DNA from 3 places in the Bacillus sp. FG16 genome. Region 1 is predicted to be linked to each of the others. Evidence: riboswitches for the same ligand, from Rfam matches in the RefSeq annotation. Region 1 holds a riboswitch; each other region holds the start of a gene.

Region 1 (5,996 bases):
TTCCAATATTTTAACAATATCACCTGTTTTATATATCTTACTATCATGTTTTTCATGATGTGGAATAAATACTTCCTCTGTTTTTTCCGGCTTATTAAAGTAACCTTTTGCTAAACCTACTGACTCTATATATAATTCTCCTGGAATACCAATTGGACAAACTTTCATATTGTCATTTAATATCCAAACTTTATAATTATCCGCTGGCTTCCCGATTGGGATACTAGCAAGTTGATCGTTTAACTCCGCTGGAATTGGATATGTCGTTGTTGTAATTGTACATTCTGTCGGGCCATACGCGTTATTTAACTGAACGTGAGTACCAATTCTCTCTCGCCATAGTTTTACTACTTCAGCAGTAAGCATTTCTCCACCAACTGCAATCCTCTTTAATGAATCGAGCTTATACTTACTTTCATCTGGAAGATATGTTGCTACTTGTTGTAGGAAAATTGTAGCTAAGCCTAAAATAGATGTTGCCTTTGCTTTATAAATTGCATTTGCAAAAGCTTCTACCGAAAGCCTTTGTTCATCCAATAACACATATATATTTCCACCGCAGAATAATGACGCGAATAACTCCCAAATAGATGCGTCAAAACTAAATGAAGGGAACTGCGCGAAAATATCTTCTTCACTTAATTCATAATGCCTTTGCATCCATGTACATAAATTCACTACTCCGCGGTGCGCAAGCATTGTTCCTTTCGGATTTCCCGTAGAACCGGATGTATAGATCATATATGCGATATCATCAAGATCAATTGCCACGTTCACATCTATTTCTGAAAATTGTTCAATATCGTAAAGAGATAATTCTCGAATATCCTCAAACGGTACTTTCGCTTCTTTCGTTAAAACTAATTTTGATTGGCTATCCTCGATAATATATTGCACTCGATTTGCTGGATAATCTGGGTCAATCGGAATATAAGCTGCACCTGTTTTTAAAACTGCTAATATACTGACTACCGTATCAATACTTCGCTTCATAAAGATACCGACATAATCACCTTGTTTCACCCCATGATGTAATAACATGTGAGCAATTTTATTACTTTTTTTATTTAGTTGTTCATATGTTAATGTTCCCTCCACCGAAGATAAAGCTATACGCTTTGAAAATTTCCTTACTGTTTCACAAAACATATCCGCAATACTTTTATTCGGGTATAGCACTTCTGTGTCATTTATTTCTTTATATATCACTAATTCTTCTTCTGTAATAATATTCATATCTACAACACATTGCGTCTCTTTTTTTATACCTTGCTGAATTACATACTGAATTTGCTTTATATAGCGAAGTGCTGTTTCTTCTTTCAATTGCTTTTCATTATAAGAAACTTCAAAACAACTATCCTTTAATTCAATAAAGTTTAATTGACTATTTCTATTTTCTTTTCCTACTGTAACTGCAGGTTTCCCCCATTTTTCTTCATCATATTGTAACAATATCTTCCGTTCTTCTTCCATACTTTCTAACTGCATGATTTGATCATTAATTTCTATCCTTAGCTCTTCATAAGAAAGTTCTTGTTCAATTGTAATACATAACGGATAACTACTCTGTCTCATGTAATAAGGTATCACTATACGTTTTTCATTACTAACATGATATAGCCATACAAAAGTAGCTGCGATTAAATCTAATTTATTTCGTTCAAACGCTTGTATATCCTTAATTTTCATTTGAGTATATTCATTTACTTGAATATCCTTTGGTATCATAAACGGTTCATAATTTTGTTGCGAAAATTGTTCATATCTCTCCACATATGAACGTTTTAAGAAAATACTCATACTGAATCCTCTCACTCTCCATAATATAAAAATGAAACTTTGATCATTGGAGGACATGTTCCACCAATGATTAAAATCACAACCGTATATCATTAGATATAAATATATAATTATTCATTTTAAAAAAAGATTAAGGTGTAGATTAAATCTACACCTTATATTATTCTATTAACTTTTAAATTCCCCAATTAACTCTTGCAGCTCCTGTGCAAGCCAGCTTAAAGAAGTAGCTAATTCTGCAATATCTTGTACTGACATTTCCTGTTCTTTCATACTCTCTTCAATATTACCACTACTATTCGCATACGTATTTGCAATATGTGATAGTTCATTTACAACTTGAACGATATTTTGGCTATTTTGCAAAATATCACCTGAATTGCTAGAAACCGCCTTAACTTGGTCCGTAACAGAATGTGCTGATTTTGAAATTTTCTCGAAGAACGCACCACTACTTTGAACAAGAGTAATTCCAGATTCTACTTCTTTTGAACCTTTTTGCATTGAAACTACAGCCTCTTCTGCTTCAGCTTGTGTTTCCCCAATTAATTTAGCTATATCTTTCGCTGACGTTTCAGTTTGCTCAGCTAATTTACGTACTTCATCAGCGACCACTGCAAATCCTCTTCCAGCAGCCCCAGCACGTGAAGCTTCAATAGAAGCATTTAACGCAAGTAAATTGGTTTGATTTGAAATACCTGTAATTACGGTTACGATATCACTAATTTCCTTCGATCTTGTTTCCAATGAATAAATAATCGAAGATAAATCTTTTACTGCATTTTGGATTAAATTCATTTGATTAATAATTTGTCCAATTACTTCATTACCTTCAATTGAATGTTGCTCCATACCTTCTGAGGCAACCGCAACCAGTTTCGCAGCCCCAGTTATCTCTTCCACCTTATTTTCCATTCCGTGCACAATTCCTAAGCATTGTTGTACTGAAGTTTCTTGAGACTGTGCTCCTACTCTTAAACCTTCCATGGAACCTGCAATTTCTTGAACTGCCATACTGTTTTCCTCAGTACTTGCCGATAATTCTTGTGATGAAGAAGAAACTTGCTCTGCAGTTTGTTTTACTTTATCTATAATTCCTTTAAATTTCTCAATCGTTGCATTGAAATAAGTATTAATAATACCAATGTCATCTGGTCTTTCTTTTAATTTAATACTTAAATCACCCTCACCAACTTTACGTAATCCCTCTCTTAGGTCTTTTAATGGGGCTAACGAATTACGAACAATAAAGAATTGAATAACAGTCGCAATAGCTAATGAAATACAAATGAATAGTAAACCTTGCATCATAAATTTCTTCTTTGTATCTGGAATAACAGAAGCATCTACATCTGCCGCAACAATTGCGACAATATTTTTTTCTCCATCCGTAATGGGCTCTAATATTGTCACCCATGAGCCTAGTTCATCTTCATATACTTCTGTCATTTGTGCCTTTTTCGTATCTATCACTTTATCGTATGCCTTCATCCAATGAGCTGGTTGTTCATAATAGTCACCCGGCTTTACAGGTACTGCATTTGTTAACTCTGTAGTCAAACCAACGATTTGTAATTCTCGTTTGTCATTGGGTTTTGCTCCCGTAATATACGTTTGTCCAACACTTTTTAAATCTTTTGTCACTTCATCTAATTGCTCTTTTAACTTTTCCTTCTTCTCCTTTTGGGCTGTAGGATCTTTCGCAAGATCTTTCACTAATTCTGCGTCTAATTGATTTATTACAGTATCTCCTGTTTCAATAGACTGTCTTTCAAATAAAGACATCATACTATTTTGAAACATGTTGAAACTTAACGCGCCCATACTTCCAACAAGCGTCAAAATAACTAGTACGGTTAATAAGACGTTCTTTTGAAGAAACGTTAACTTATGCCAATACTTTTTCATTAATATCCACCTTCCTTAATTAACATAACAAAAAAACAAAATATACGAATATTTTGTTTGAAAATGTTTCTCAATATATTCGAGAATAAAAAAAAGCCAATGTAAAAGCATTGGCCAAGACCAACCCTATCCGTCCGGTAACTGGCTAGCATAGCCTTTCGACCTTAGCTCCTGTAGTTTTGCGTCCTCATGTTTCCATCAGTTTGCCTTTCTCGCTGAACGAGTTGAACGATATGGGAGTTCTATGAGAATTAATTTATTCTCTTTCAAAGATTACAACATATAAATCAAAATGTCTACTTATTTAGAGATATAAATACAAATTTTTAACGCATTGCTTTTTCGAAATAATTTCAAAAAGTACGTGAATGTTACTTTTTTTGTGTTATATAATAAAAAATGTATAAATAACAAGGATTTCTTCGGGTATTTATTTAATTTTCATTCAAATTAAACTATTCGAATATATCTTAATTAATGAATTTCGGAGGTAGTTTATCATGTTTTGGCTACAATTTCTTACCTTGTTACTCTGTATTTTTATTGGTGCACGCCTAGGCGGAGTTGGTTTAGGAGTAATGGGTGGAGTTGGTATGGCAATACTCGTTTTTGTCTTCCACTTACAACCGACCGCGCCTCCTATTGATGTAATGCTCATGATTTTGGCAGTAATTACAGCTGCTGGTGCTTTGCAAGCTGCTGGTGGAATGGACTATCTTGTTCATCTAGCTGAAAAAGCATTGCGAAAAAATCCAAAGCGTATTACTTTTTTTGCTCCAATTGTTACTTATTTATTCACACTATGTGCAGGTACTGGTCACGTTGCCTATTCTGTACTTCCTGTTATTGCAGAAGTCTCTCGTGAATCAGGGATTAGACCGGAACGCCCAATGTCGATTGCCGTAATCGCTTCTCAGCAAGCAATTACAGCTAGTCCGATTTCAGCTGCCACAGTTGCTCTTTTAGCAATGTTCGCTGACTATAAAATTACCTTATTAGATATTTTAAAAGTAAGTATCCCTTCTACTTTCATTGCTTGTATGTTAGCAGCATTCGTTGCTAGTAAGATGGGAAAAGAATTAAATGAAGACCCTGAATACTTAAAACGATTAAACGAAGGAATGATTCCTAAACTTGAAGAGAAAAAAGAATTTGTAGGTGTAAAAGGCGCCAAATTATCAGTTATCCTTTTCCTAGTTGGAACCTTCCTTGTTGTACTTCTTGGTTCATTTGAAGCACTTCGTCCAGGATGGATAGTTGATGGGAAGTTAGCTCGTCTTTCCATGCCGAACACAATTGAGATGGTTATGTTAACTATCGCGGCTCTTATTATTATTTTCTGTAAACCAAATGTAGAAAGCATTGTGTCTGGTAACGTCTTTAAAGCAGGGGCAACAGCAGTTGTTGCTATTTTCGGTATCGCTTGGATGGGAGATACTTTCTTTAACGGAAACTTAAATATGATTCAAGGATCCATTCAGCATTTAGTAACAAGTGCACCTTGGCTATTTGCCATCGCGCTATTCATTCTATCTATTTTACTGTACAGCCAAGCAGCAACAGTACGTGCCTTAATGCCACTTGGACTATCCCTTGGTATTCCACCAGCACTACTGATTGCGATGTTCCCTGCAGTAAACGGATATTTCTTCATTCCAAACTATGGAACAATCGTTGCTGCCATTAACTTTGACCGTACTGGTACAACAGGTATCGGTAAATACGTATTAAATCATAGCTTTATGATTCCAGGTTTAATCGCAACATTTACTTCTATCGGCATTGGAATGCTTTTAATTTCTATTATGTTTTAAAGAAAAAGCACAAACCTTTATTTAAAAAGGTTTGTGCTTTTTTAATCAAACGTTTGTTTAAAATTTGGGGCAGTCCATTTCTCCATGTAGCACTTAAAATACTACACGTCCTTCCCTACAAACTTCTCTTTACTTCTTCAGCTAATTTTCTCGTACTTTCATACGCAGATTCAGCTAAACTAATTGCTGAAATAACTGAAACACCTTCCGCACCCGCCTCTATAACTGCCGCTGTATTTTCAATTGTAATCCCGCCAATACCAACGATTGGCACTGTAATTCCTTGTTCTCTAAAATAAGCTAATCCTTTCGTTCCTTGAACCGCTTTCGTATCTTTTTTCGTACTCGTTGGGAAAATAGGTCCAACGCCTAAATAATCTGCTCCATGTTCGATTGCAAAGCGTGCTTCTTCAATTGTATGAGCAGATACACCGATAATTTTATCTCCCATTTTTTCACGAACAGATGTAA
Region 2 (5,996 bases), on a different contig from region 1:
TCATTTGAAATTTTAACACCTGTATTTGTTGTCATTTCCTTTCCTTCATTTTCACGCGTGAAAGATTGGAGTTGTTCTGTCTTTTTATTTTTTTTGCCGTCCATAAAAAACACCTCCCATAATATACGTATTATTGTTTATGTTTTTTATGCTTGTATATAGCATGAAGATATTGCATAGTTGGGATGATTTTCCTCAAATGTTCGATTTATCTTTGTTTGTCTATGAAAATCATTTATTATAATAAATGGTATTCTTCGAGATATTATTTTGAAGGGGTGTTGAAGTGAAAGAAAGTTTTCTATCATATAAAGAAGAAGAAAGGAATGCAAAAATCCTTTTATGGGTGTTATATGTCATTGTTATTGTATATCAAATTTTCTATGCAATCGTATTAGACGATAAATCAATAATGGATAAGGGGTACAACATAGTATGGCAAGTTATGTGCGGAGTAGCAATACTGTGCGTGAATATATATTTAATGAAAAAAGAGAAGGCCAACCTTGTTAAATATGCATGGATATTTGCATACATAGGGATAGAAATCGCTAATATATTTTCGTATGTTTTTTATAATAAGGCGGCGTTTGATGCAACAAATATAATAGAAATTATTCTCATTTTTTTTGTACCCATATTTTTAAATAAAAAATTTTATGTGATTTTACTTTCTTCTATTGTAGGAAAATATTTGATTTATTTATTTGTATTAGAGGAAGTAAAAGCATTTATGTACCTTATTATGTATACACTTATGTTAATAGCGGCATATATCATTTTAAACCGATTTTTACAATATCTTTCAGCTGTAAAGGAAAGTATTGCGATTGCTAGTGAATCGCAAAAATTAGCGGTAATTGGGAAAATGGCAGCGACGGTTGGACATGAAATTAAAAATCCACTCGCTTCATTAAAAGGATTTACACAATTACAACGAGAGAAGCATGAAGAGGATCCTATTTATAAACGTATGATTTTTGAAATAGAAAATATGAATAATATGATAAGTGAGTTGATGGAAGTTGCTACATGCAAACCTTCTATTTATAAGAAACATGATGTGGGGAAAATTGTATTACAAGTAATAACAAGTCTTCGCGAAAAAATGAATGAATTAAACGTACAGTTTATTTCTAATGTGGAAGAAAAAACAATAGAAATTGAATGTGATGAACGAAGAATAAGAGGAGTCTTTTTATATACGATAAAAAATGCTTTAGAGGCAATGGAACAAGGTGGCATATTACATGTAAGATTAGAAAATAAAGGGAAAGAGTATGTAATGATCAGCGTGATTGATAATGGTCATGGTATTAAGCAAGAAAACTTAATTCGTGTTACAGAGGCCTTTTATACAACGAAACAAGATAAAATTGGTCTGGGACTTACGGTAGCGAATCGAATTGTCACCGAGCACCTTGGTGAGCTGCATATTTCAAGTGAAAGAGATACTGGAACGAGAATAGACATCATTCTCCCAAGGAAGTGTGGAAATACTGAAATCCAAGTGGAAGAAAAGCTAGGAGTTACCATATGAATAAAGGCTATATATTTAAAAATGAAGAAATAAAGGCGCTGAAAGCATTTTTAAGTTTATTTTTCATTATATTTTTTGTATATGATCTTGCCTATGAATTTATCGTACCATTAATCGGTGGAGAGCAAGAAGGCGTAGGAGAGTTTGAAGATGGCTTAGGCTTATGGCTTTACTTTTTGATGGTGGTATTGTTTTGTATTGGAATATACTTTATGAAATGGAAAAATGTTTTTGCGGTAAAGTATATTATTCTAATTGGCTATAATGTATTAGATTGTATCCATAACATTATGATTTATTATGGTAGCGATGCAGAATTTGACGGTGGAAATATAGTAGAAGGATTTTTTATTTTGTTCGCACCAATCTTTGTGAATAAAAGATATTTCTGGTTAGTTCCAGCGATACTTGTCGGAAAGTATGCTCTTACAGGAATCATTATTCAATCTTCTCTCGTTTTAATTCCAATGGCATTATATAGCGTATTTACTATCATATGTTGGATTATATTTTTGAGGGTTCAGTCTTACGTTCGTACGCTTGAGATGATGGATAAAGAAATAAAACAGACAGAAAAACTAGCAGCTGTTGGAAAGATGGCAACGGTTATTGGTTATAAGATTAGAAGACCTTTAGCAAACTTAAAAAAACTTGTGAATAAACAAGCAGACAAGCATCCAGAGGATAAAATTTATAGTGATATTATGAAACAAGAAGTAGATCGGATTCATATAATTGCTACAGAACTTAGTGGATTTGAGAAATCTAAATCACTAGAATCAGAAACTCATAACATACAAGAAATTATCTCTTATGTTATTCGAGTTATGGAAAAGCCTGCTTTAAAACAAGGAGTCTATATACAAGGTATTTACAGTAAAGACTTACCATCAATTACATGTGATGAAAAACGATTAAAACAGGTCTTTTTTAATTTAATTAAAAATGCAATTGAAGCAATGTCAGTTGGCGGAACAATTACGATTAAAGTTACTGTAAAAGATGGAATCATCATTCAAGTGAAAGATGAGGGATGCGGCATTCCGAAAGATAAAATTCCAAAGTTAAATGAAGCCTTTTATACAACGAAAGAAACAGGAACTGGTCTAGGTTTAGTAGTTACAGAAAAAATTATTAAAGACCACAACGGTAAAATGAGTTTTGAAAGTGAAGTTGGGGTTGGAACGACGGTTGAGGTTATGTTACCACTGCATTAAATAGAAAAAACATCACTTCCAAATAAGTGATGTTTTTCTATTTTATCTTGCTATTTGTGGATAGTAAAAATCTCATTTTATCGATAAAGAATGTATGATGTATTTCTAAGATCAAAATGTTTTTTTAAGTTTTTATTATGGATTTTTCAGTGAAAAATTTAGACTATAAAAATTAATTGTTTTTTTCTAAAAAAACTATTTTCTTTTTTGGGTTTTAATGGTATATTCAAAACACGATAAATAAATACCTATTTTTGGCACACTATTCGAAAGGATAGGTCGCAAAGCTAAGAGTCTAAAGTAATGAAAATTACTATGATAGTCTGGTTGCAGTTTGGATTTTCACACATAGTTGTATGTATGAAAATCGAAGAGGCAACCGGATTTTTTATTGTCTCAAAAAGAAAAAATAAATGGGCACACTATTCGAAAGGATAGGTCGCAAAGCTAAGAGTCTAAGGTAATGAAAATTACTATGATAGTCTGGTTGCAGTTTGGATTTTCACACATAGTTGTATGTATGAAAATCGAAGAGGCAACCGGATTTTTTATTGTCTCAAAAAGAAAAAATAAATGGGCACACTATTCGAAAGGATAGGTCGCAAAGCTAAGAGTCTAAGGTAATGAAAATTACTATGATAGTCTGGTTGCAGTTTGGATTTTCACACATGTTGTGATGTATGAAAATCGAAAAGGCAACCAGGCTTTTTATTTTCTAGGAATACACATTATGATTGTAAATTTAGCTGAATAATAAATTTAATGTTCAAAATATTCGGTTCATAAGAAGTGAGGGAGGGAAGTACATTGCAAAATCAAATAGGTAAATTTGGGCGTATACTTCTCGCTGGAGGAATATTATTTACGCAAGTTGGTGTGCTAGATTACTCTGCAACGAAAGTTTATGCGGTTACAAACGACGAGCAAGGACGTTTTATCGTTCATATGGATAAACAAGAAATAAAAGTTGATGAAAATGTAGTATTAAAGATTACAAATACAAATAAACAAGATGCTAATATCGAGCTGAAATTATCTAATGAACAGCTGTTCAATGAAGCAGAAACAAAAAAAATGAACGAAAACAATAAAGCGATTCAAAACATTTCAGTAACAGAAGATCACATTGTAAAAATTGAAAAGAATGAACAAAGTAATTTTATCGGTGACGTATATGTAGTCATTCAAATGAAAAAAGCTGGAGAGTACAAATTTGAACCGATAGTGAAGTTTGAAGGGAATGAAAAGAAAATTGAATCTCCTTCTCTACATGTTGTAGAGAAAAAAGAGGCTTTAAATGTAGCTATTTCTGATGAAAATCCAAAGGCTTCAGAGGAAGTTATGAAAAAAGAAATCAGTGAAAAAGTGAAAGTATCGGAAGAAAATAAAAAACAAGAAATAAATGCTACTAACGCTGAAGTTCCAAAAGAAACGAAGACTTTAGCGAAAGAAAAGGTTAATGAAGAACTCATACCAAAGGAAAATGAATTAAAAGAGAGCAATAGGATAAACGAAAGTAATCAGGAATTACCTGCTATTCAACCTGAGAAGGCATTAAAGAGCCAATCTCTACTAGCTGCTAGTCCTGTTACAAGTATTCTTAAATATCCAAATGTAAAAGTAATAAATAATAGAACAGGTGAAGGGCCTTCTATCTTGGGTAAATATGCTTTTAGATTTGTTTGGAGCCCACAAGTAACATATGAGGTAAAGGGTAGTAGCAATGATAGAAGTGGTCAAAGTCAATATACATTTAGAAATTCAAATAGAGAACAGTATGTATTAGTAAAAAAAGCTGGTGAATATCAAGGGAAATGGATAGATGTCCGTATTAATATTCACTCTATGACAGCTTCATCTGTAGATGTTAAAACACCAATAACTAAAGATGATGCAAAAAACTTTTTACAATTATATGGGAACGGAAGGTCAGGACAAACTTATAATGCTTCCTTTGAATTTTATGAACACGGAACAAGTAAAAAAGTACCATTAACAGCAATGTGGAATTTCAAAAGGATAAACAGTTATAAAAATGTTACGTTACGTAATGATGGTAGTCATTTAACGAATTTATACGTGTATGATACGAGTTCAATTAGGTATCAAGACAAAGGGAATAATAAAATAGAGTTTTCTGGAACAGCAGGCCCAGTAGCTACTCCAGAAGCAGATATGACAATTACATTTGATAATTTAACAGAATTACCGCTAGAAGTTAGGTTAAATGCTTCAGGTGTTAATGTATCATACGATCAATTAGCGATTGCACAAATTGAAATTCCAGCTCCAAGTGTAATAGGAGATATTGTGGAAGATAATTCCCGTCAACTTTCTTATAAGGTATATCAAAATATGCCTGCTCAATCGAAAGACATTCACTATGCGAAATCTTTTGTATTAGAAAGTGAAGTGAATAAGGATTTTACTGTGAATAATGTTTCCATTCAAGATGTGGAGAGTGGAGATGATGTAAGTAGCTTCTTTGATATTAGCAGGAAAAACAATAAAGTCACTGCGGTTGCGAAAGCAAATGCGCTAAAAACAGAAGAATTCAACGGGAAAATTTACGAGATGACAATTACAGGTTCTCCTGTAAAAGGTGCTGATGTAATGAAATATTACAAAAATGGTTATCTTGAAATACCGGTGTCAGCTAAAAATTATTTAGATGGTGATAAGAATGGGCAAGATAGTAATCGAGATGGAGTCGCAAAAATAAGCTATAAAGGTATTCCAACTGGGAAACCAGTCCCACAAAAAGTAGTGCAAGGAACAGATTTAACAAAAATGGATATTTCTAAATTTGTGACAGATTTATCTGTAGATACGCATTTGGATGTAGATAAACCAATATCAGTAGTGAAGTTAATCAATATTCCAGATACCAAAACAATAGGGAATCATACTGTAACGGTTGTAATTGAAACGAAGCAAGGTGTACAAGCGGAGATTCAAGTGCCGGTTACTGTCGTTGATGGGACTTTAAAGTTAGTAGACGTACCAAAAGAAATTACATTTGGAGATTTAACAATGCCATCGAAAACAACGACATACGCACCGAAGGCGATTTCAAATCCTTTAAAGGTAACTGATGATCGTGTTAAAAAGCAAAAATGGAGTGTATATGTAAAGGAAATCACACCATTAACTTCAGCGCAAAATGACACATTGACAGGAGCATTGATTTACAAACGAAATGGAAAGGATACACCTTTAAGTACTTCTAGTATAGAAGC
Region 3 (5,996 bases), on a different contig from region 1:
CTTTTCGTCTCTACTAATTTGTACTTTCCTACTGATAGATCTGAAACGTTTGCTTTTCCATCTTTATCTGTTACTACTTTTCTTACTACGCCATCTTTCTCATCTTGGACTTCAAATTCGACACCGGCTAATACTGCCCCGTTTTCTTTGTCCACTTTTGTAATTTCTATATTACCTTTGTCTACCATTGCATTTTCCACTTGTATTGGGAATATGCCGTCCCCTGTTACATTTACTTCGAACTCTGTTTCTTTTAATTGGTAGCCTTCAGGTGCTTTTGTTTCTTTTAAAATATATTTTCCTGGTGCTAACGGTTTAGAGATTGCCTTACCATCTTTATCTGTAACAATATGTTCGACTACTACACCGTCTTTTACTATATCAAACTCTGCATTTGCTAATGGTTTTTCACCATTTTCCGAATCAATTTTCTTTACTTCAATTTGACCCTTTTGCATAGTGTTTTTAATTTCAATTGTTTTTGTTTCTCCAGCTTGAAGTGTAACCTCTACTGGGCTTGTTAATTTTTGATATCCTTCTGGCGCTACTGTTTCATAAACTTTATACGTCCCAGGAGCTAAAGTTTGAGGTACTGAAAAACCTTTTTCGTCCGTTTTCAGTTTTGCAACAACTTCATTTGCACTATTTCGAACTTCAAATTCGGCACCTTTTAACCCTTTATTCGAATCCTCAGCATCTATTTTATGAATTGATACTGTACCGTCTTTTGGAGCTTCAGGCGGCGTAATGGTTACTTCTTTTGATGTTAATGTTTTATCATCAAAATGTAATTCTGCTTTATTAGGAATCTTCTTATCTACGTAAGAAGATAAGTCTGCATTATTTTTAATTTTCGCCTTAATACTAAGGTTAATTATCTGGTCTTCATATGACTTATAGTCAAAACTCTCACCAAATGTAAATGTTACTTCACTTTTTTGTTTATCTATCTTTAATGTTCCTTTAGAAGTAATATCTTGGCCATTTTGATCATACACCTTTGCCTCTAATACTTCTAAAACATCTTCTAAATCATCACTAATTACCATAGATGTGTATTTAGGCGGATCTTTCGGTATATGTGTACCAACTTGATATTGAATAGGTTGATCCATTTGTGTTAACTGCTGATGTTCTACAGACTTACCAATCTCATCAACTATATTTTTTTCAATGCTAGGTGGATTATCGTCACCTGAACCGGATCCTCCCCCACCACTTACGAATACTTGTCCTACTTTTTCTTCAGTTTTAATATTTTTGCCTTCTAATTTCACTGTATTTTTATGAGGCTTTGCAGCAGGATTTGTAACCTTTGTTTTATATCTTAAAATATAGCCTTTTGAACTGTCTGGAAATTCAATTGTAAATCCAGTCTTTGTTGCATTAATTTTAATGTTAGATAAATCTGCTGGCTTAATATTTGTTGGTGCATAACCATCTTCAAATACAGCCTCTTCTAATACTACGCTGTCTGTAATTAACTCATGCCCAGGTCCTAATGTATCTGTTAATTTAAGATCTTGCATTTCTGTTCCAGTTGCATTTACATATACAAGCCAATCAGCAATTGAAGGATCTTCTTGATTATAAGAACCCCATTTCAATAAATTTTCCGTATTGGGCTGTGGCTTCGGTCTCTCTGTCGTATTATTTACACTTACTTCTTTATTGACGATTTGACCATCAACGTTAAATTCTAATGGAATTTCTTTAACACCATCATATGCTTCTAGACCAAAGTAGAATTCTACGAATAAAGAACCTTTAATGTTATTCTTTCCTTCTACGTAATCACCCATAGTACATGTTAATAGGCCCTTTTTCATCTCACATGTACCAACTGTTTTTCCTTCAGCATCTTTTAAAGGAAAACTCATATTCATAAGGTCTTTTCGAAACTCTTTTGGCATATCAATTGTGAATTGATCTCCACTTTTTATTTTTTCTTTAGCTGACCACTTCACTTCTACTTTCATACCATCTGAGGCTTGATACGGTTCAGATGTCGTGCCATCAGTACGGGAAATATTAATTTCGTCCACTGGACTTTTCATCACAGCAGCTTGAATAACTGGAGCCCACACATTCAGCACTGAAAATAATACTAGAAAAACTAATGAAACCATTGAAATATGCCTTTTAGTACTTTTCATTTGCATAGTTCCCTCCTATTTTTTTATATTTATATAACAAAAAAAAGACCGTCCGGTTGCATCAAAAATGTGCAACCAGACGATCTTAGTAACCAATATGTATTACCGTAGACTCTAAGCTTTGCGGCCTATCCTTTCGAATAGTGTGCTAAAAATATCTTTTATTCTTTTTTTGTTTCATTTTCCTCTTAAACCAAATATTACTATACCGTCTGGACGGTTATAATTCAATACTCTATAAAATTGTTCTATTTTTCTAATAAAAAAAACAATTCACCACTACATTAAATAAGTAATGGTGAATTGTTTTCACATTATATAGTTCGTATATTCTATTTATACGAATTAACAATAAGAGCTTGAATCACTTTTTCTCTTAACTCGGGGCTTAGTCTGCCAACCCCTAAATATTCCGAATACCATAATCCATCTGCTGCTAATCTAATAATTGTTGCACATACTGAATCTATCTCATCGTTTTCTATATTCTTTTGCAGTTGCTGAAATGATTGTTGTAATGGCTCAAGTAATTCAGGTTTTAACATGAATGCTGCCATCATACTACTAGACAACTCTTCTGTTCTTCTCTCATTACTTAATCTTTCCTCTACAAAAGAGCGAACCCATCTCCCTTTCCTCTCTGAGTCTTCCGCTACTTTATTGTAAATAGCGCCCTCATAATCCTCTATCCCTCTGACTATCATACCTTCTATTAAAGCTTCTTTATTTGCAAAGTGATACAATAATCCACCTTTACTTACACCCGCCTCTTTTGCCACTGCTTCTAAGGTTAATTTAGCAACCCCTTTACATTGCACAATTTGAGAAGCGGCCGCCAAAATCTTTTGCCGCGTTATGCTGATACTCATTCCTTTTTAAAACCCCATTTCTACTAAATTTATATAAATACGAATCTTATTTTTAATATTGTTGATTACTACTAAGTATTTTCTTTATACAACAAAAGCTTCATTACCTTTGAATTTTTAGTTACTTATTCTATTAAAAATTTCCATATCATTCAATATGATAACATCAAATACACAACATTGACTATACATCTATACTTTCATATTCATTCCTAATATATCCATTAATAAAATTTACCGATTTAGTCCTTCTTATTACTTTATCCCGCTATTTGCTGGACAGTAAGACCCCCACCTCAAAATTCAGCTAAAACAAAGGAGTTAGGCGGGAGGCGGGCTGCCCATAAATGCCCGATTGGTGAGAACTAATAATCAGTGGGGAATGAACAAAATCCCCACTGATTAAAGTTTCACTTTATATACGCAACATGGACAAGTATATTTCATTTATGTTGCTCCTTTTATTTTTCCTAAAAATAATCTTACCTATTTTTTAGACAAAGTCCTCAAAAAAGAAAACCACCTACCCCCTAAAGAATATAGGGAACAGATGGTTTATGTGTTTTATTAGAAAGTAGTGCCTTCTTTTTTATAATATTCTTTTGAAATCTCTTCATAAAATGCGGCTGATGTCGCGTAGAAATAAGGTGCTAACCATAAGAAACCGATTCCTATAGTAAGAATACTTAATATGAACCAGCCTAAGAAACTTAAGCATAGTAAAAAGTAATCCATTTTATGTCCATTCATCATATGACGACTCTCAGTAATCGCTTGATTCGCTGTATATTCTGGATGATCATTCAAAATAAAATATGTCATAGAATAAGAAAATGATTTAATAATACCTGGAATAATAAGAAGTAATGTCCATAGAGTCAAGTATACATACATTAGTAAATATGTTAAAAACGACTTCATCAACTTACTTCCATCGCTAAACCATCTAAATATATGACCAATGCGAGCATCAGTCCCACGAATTGCATTTAAAACAAGATAATAGGCACCTATTGTTAATGGACCAATAACAAGCATTACAATAATACTTACTGTAAGTGAATCACTTGCCTCTTCCCAACCCCAAAATATCGAGAAAATACCTGTTGTTAGCATTTCAACAGCTCCAATAAGGATTCCAATTAATAAAGTTGCCCCTACCGCTAATCCCCATCTTCCTTTTAATGCATCAAGTGCTTCTCTTTTCAACTGACTTATCATATATAACCTCCTAATACTATTTGTATTTTTGTATACCATTTACATCAAAAATTCCACATATTCCCCAAAACAGAAGCATATTACCTTTTTTCATGCGTATTGATACATGTTTGCTGTAGTTGTACTAATATATGGATTAAACGACTCTTTTCCCTATAACAAAAAAGCTTGCCCTTCAGACTAGGCAAGCTTTCTCAAATTATTCCTCACTCATTCTCTTCTTATACCAATCCTGCATTCTCTCCGCGTCTTCTACTCTCGTATGCTCTATTTTATAACTAGATGATGCACTAGAAAACTTATACGTACATAAATCCGCTCGGCGCTGGAAATATGATTGTGTCTTCTCCATTGATTGGACATGTCTTCTTCTAATAAGTCCTGTATATTTTCCGACGCTACGATAGACAAGTGTAATTTGTTCTCCGTTAACACTGTAACCATTTGTTTTAAATGTTGCGTATCCAAGTGTAAAGATGAGGATCGCGAGCGGAATTAATGCCCACATGATGAAGTGCTTTTCAGAGTATATACTTATTCCAGTAAGCGGGATTCCTAACATAGCGAAGAAAATGAAACTATCAATGAGATAGCGGCGCAATGCTGCTTTTGGTAATGAAATAATGTTTGTATTCAGTTCATATGGTAACTGTAAATGTGCGAGTAACTGTTGCACGCGATCTTTTCGAATAATTGGATGCAGCGTAACTTTTTCTTTTTCGTCATCCATTCCCTTACTTTGAATTACTTCTACTTGCACAGCACAATAACCGAATGGTTGGCGTAAAATGCTTTCTTTTATCGTAATACCTTGAATACGGTGCAATTTTAGTACGAGTTCTTTTCTTTCCAGTAACCCTTGCGAAATACGGACTTCATCATTTTTTCGATTTACTGTGAAGTTACCATGTTTTAACGCGTAGCCAATTGTAGATATAACCCACGAAAGAACGAGCAAAATAGCTACCATGAAAATCCAGCCATATATATCATGTTCCATTACATACGACTTTACGCCATTCTCTATCCATTTCGGAATGTACTCATCTACTTGGTGATAGACGAAAAAGATTAAAGAGAATAATAGTCCAAATTGACCAGATGTAACAGATGCTAATAAAATCTCTTTCCAAGTTAATTTATACTCTGTCGCTTGTTTTTCTTCTGTAACAATTTCTTTTTCTACTGTATTTTCTGTTGCTTCGTCTAACGTTCCTTCTGCTTTCACTTCTGGAGTTGGCTCATTTAGCAAAGCAATAAGCTCCGCCGCTTCTTCTGCCGTAATACCAGCTAAGCTAACTTCTGCTTCATCGCCCCCACCAGCTGTTTCAATCTGAATTTTTTTCAAACCGAGCATTTGATAGAGCACGTTAGAACTTGTATTAATCGTTTGAACACGTTCTTTATTTAAGTAGCTCTCCTTTTTCACGAAGAGACCTTTTTTCACATGTAATACGTTATTTTCAACCCAATATGTTGTGTAATACCATTTTTCAAATGCTGAAAAAACGGTGAGTAAACCAAATGCTGCGGGAATTAAATACCAAAACGGAAATTTTCCGTTTAAGCTGAACATGAAAATAATGAGTGGTATAAAATCTGTTATTTTTAATTCTAATAACATCGTGATTGGATGCTGCCTCTTATACATCCTCATCACTCACTTTCGCTAATTCTGCGATTTTCGTTTTCAACATTTCTGCTTCATACATCGTTAAGCCTGGGATGCTGTGAGAAGTTGCTGCCGTTG

The links. Region 1 has a riboswitch for cyclic di-GMP ahead of ACODS7_RS17780 (methyl-accepting chemotaxis protein). Riboswitches for the same ligand answer to the same signal wherever they lie in the genome.
Region 2: it holds a riboswitch for cyclic di-GMP, as region 1 does, so the genes downstream of both, ACODS7_RS28125 (WxL domain-containing protein) here and ACODS7_RS17780 (methyl-accepting chemotaxis protein) in region 1, are expected to answer to the same signal.
Region 3: it holds a riboswitch for cyclic di-GMP, as region 1 does, so the genes downstream of both, ACODS7_RS14855 (SpaA isopeptide-forming pilin-related protein) here and ACODS7_RS17780 (methyl-accepting chemotaxis protein) in region 1, are expected to answer to the same signal.

Annotation. Positions count from the first base shown of each region.
Region 1 is NZ_JBMDKC010000047.1:29,478-35,473, reverse strand. It holds gene ACODS7_RS17785 (non-ribosomal peptide synthetase) at 1-1,797, opposite strand, end outside; gene ACODS7_RS17780 (methyl-accepting chemotaxis protein) at 1,972-3,711, opposite strand; cyclic di-GMP riboswitch class I at 3,845-3,929, opposite strand; gene ACODS7_RS17775 (anaerobic C4-dicarboxylate transporter family protein) at 4,212-5,525, shown strand; gene thiE (thiamine phosphate synthase) at 5,641-5,996, opposite strand, start outside.
Region 2 is NZ_JBMDKC010000123.1:5,668-11,663, reverse strand. It holds gene ACODS7_RS28140 (catalase) at 1-104, opposite strand, end outside; gene ACODS7_RS28135 (ATP-binding protein) at 287-1,540, shown strand; gene ACODS7_RS28130 (ATP-binding protein) at 1,537-2,757, shown strand; cyclic di-GMP riboswitch class I at 3,004-3,092, shown strand; cyclic di-GMP riboswitch class I at 3,164-3,252, shown strand; cyclic di-GMP riboswitch class I at 3,324-3,412, shown strand; gene ACODS7_RS28125 (WxL domain-containing protein) at 3,565-5,996, shown strand, end outside.
Region 3 is NZ_JBMDKC010000035.1:41,402-47,397, reverse strand. It holds partial or broken gene ACODS7_RS14855 (SpaA isopeptide-forming pilin-related protein) at 1-2,162, opposite strand, end outside; cyclic di-GMP riboswitch class I at 2,224-2,316, opposite strand; gene ACODS7_RS14850 (TetR/AcrR family transcriptional regulator) at 2,489-3,025, opposite strand; gene ACODS7_RS14845 (DUF975 family protein) at 3,593-4,246, opposite strand; gene ACODS7_RS14840 (PH domain-containing protein) at 4,446-5,897, opposite strand; gene ACODS7_RS14835 (PH domain-containing protein) at 5,890-5,996, opposite strand, start outside.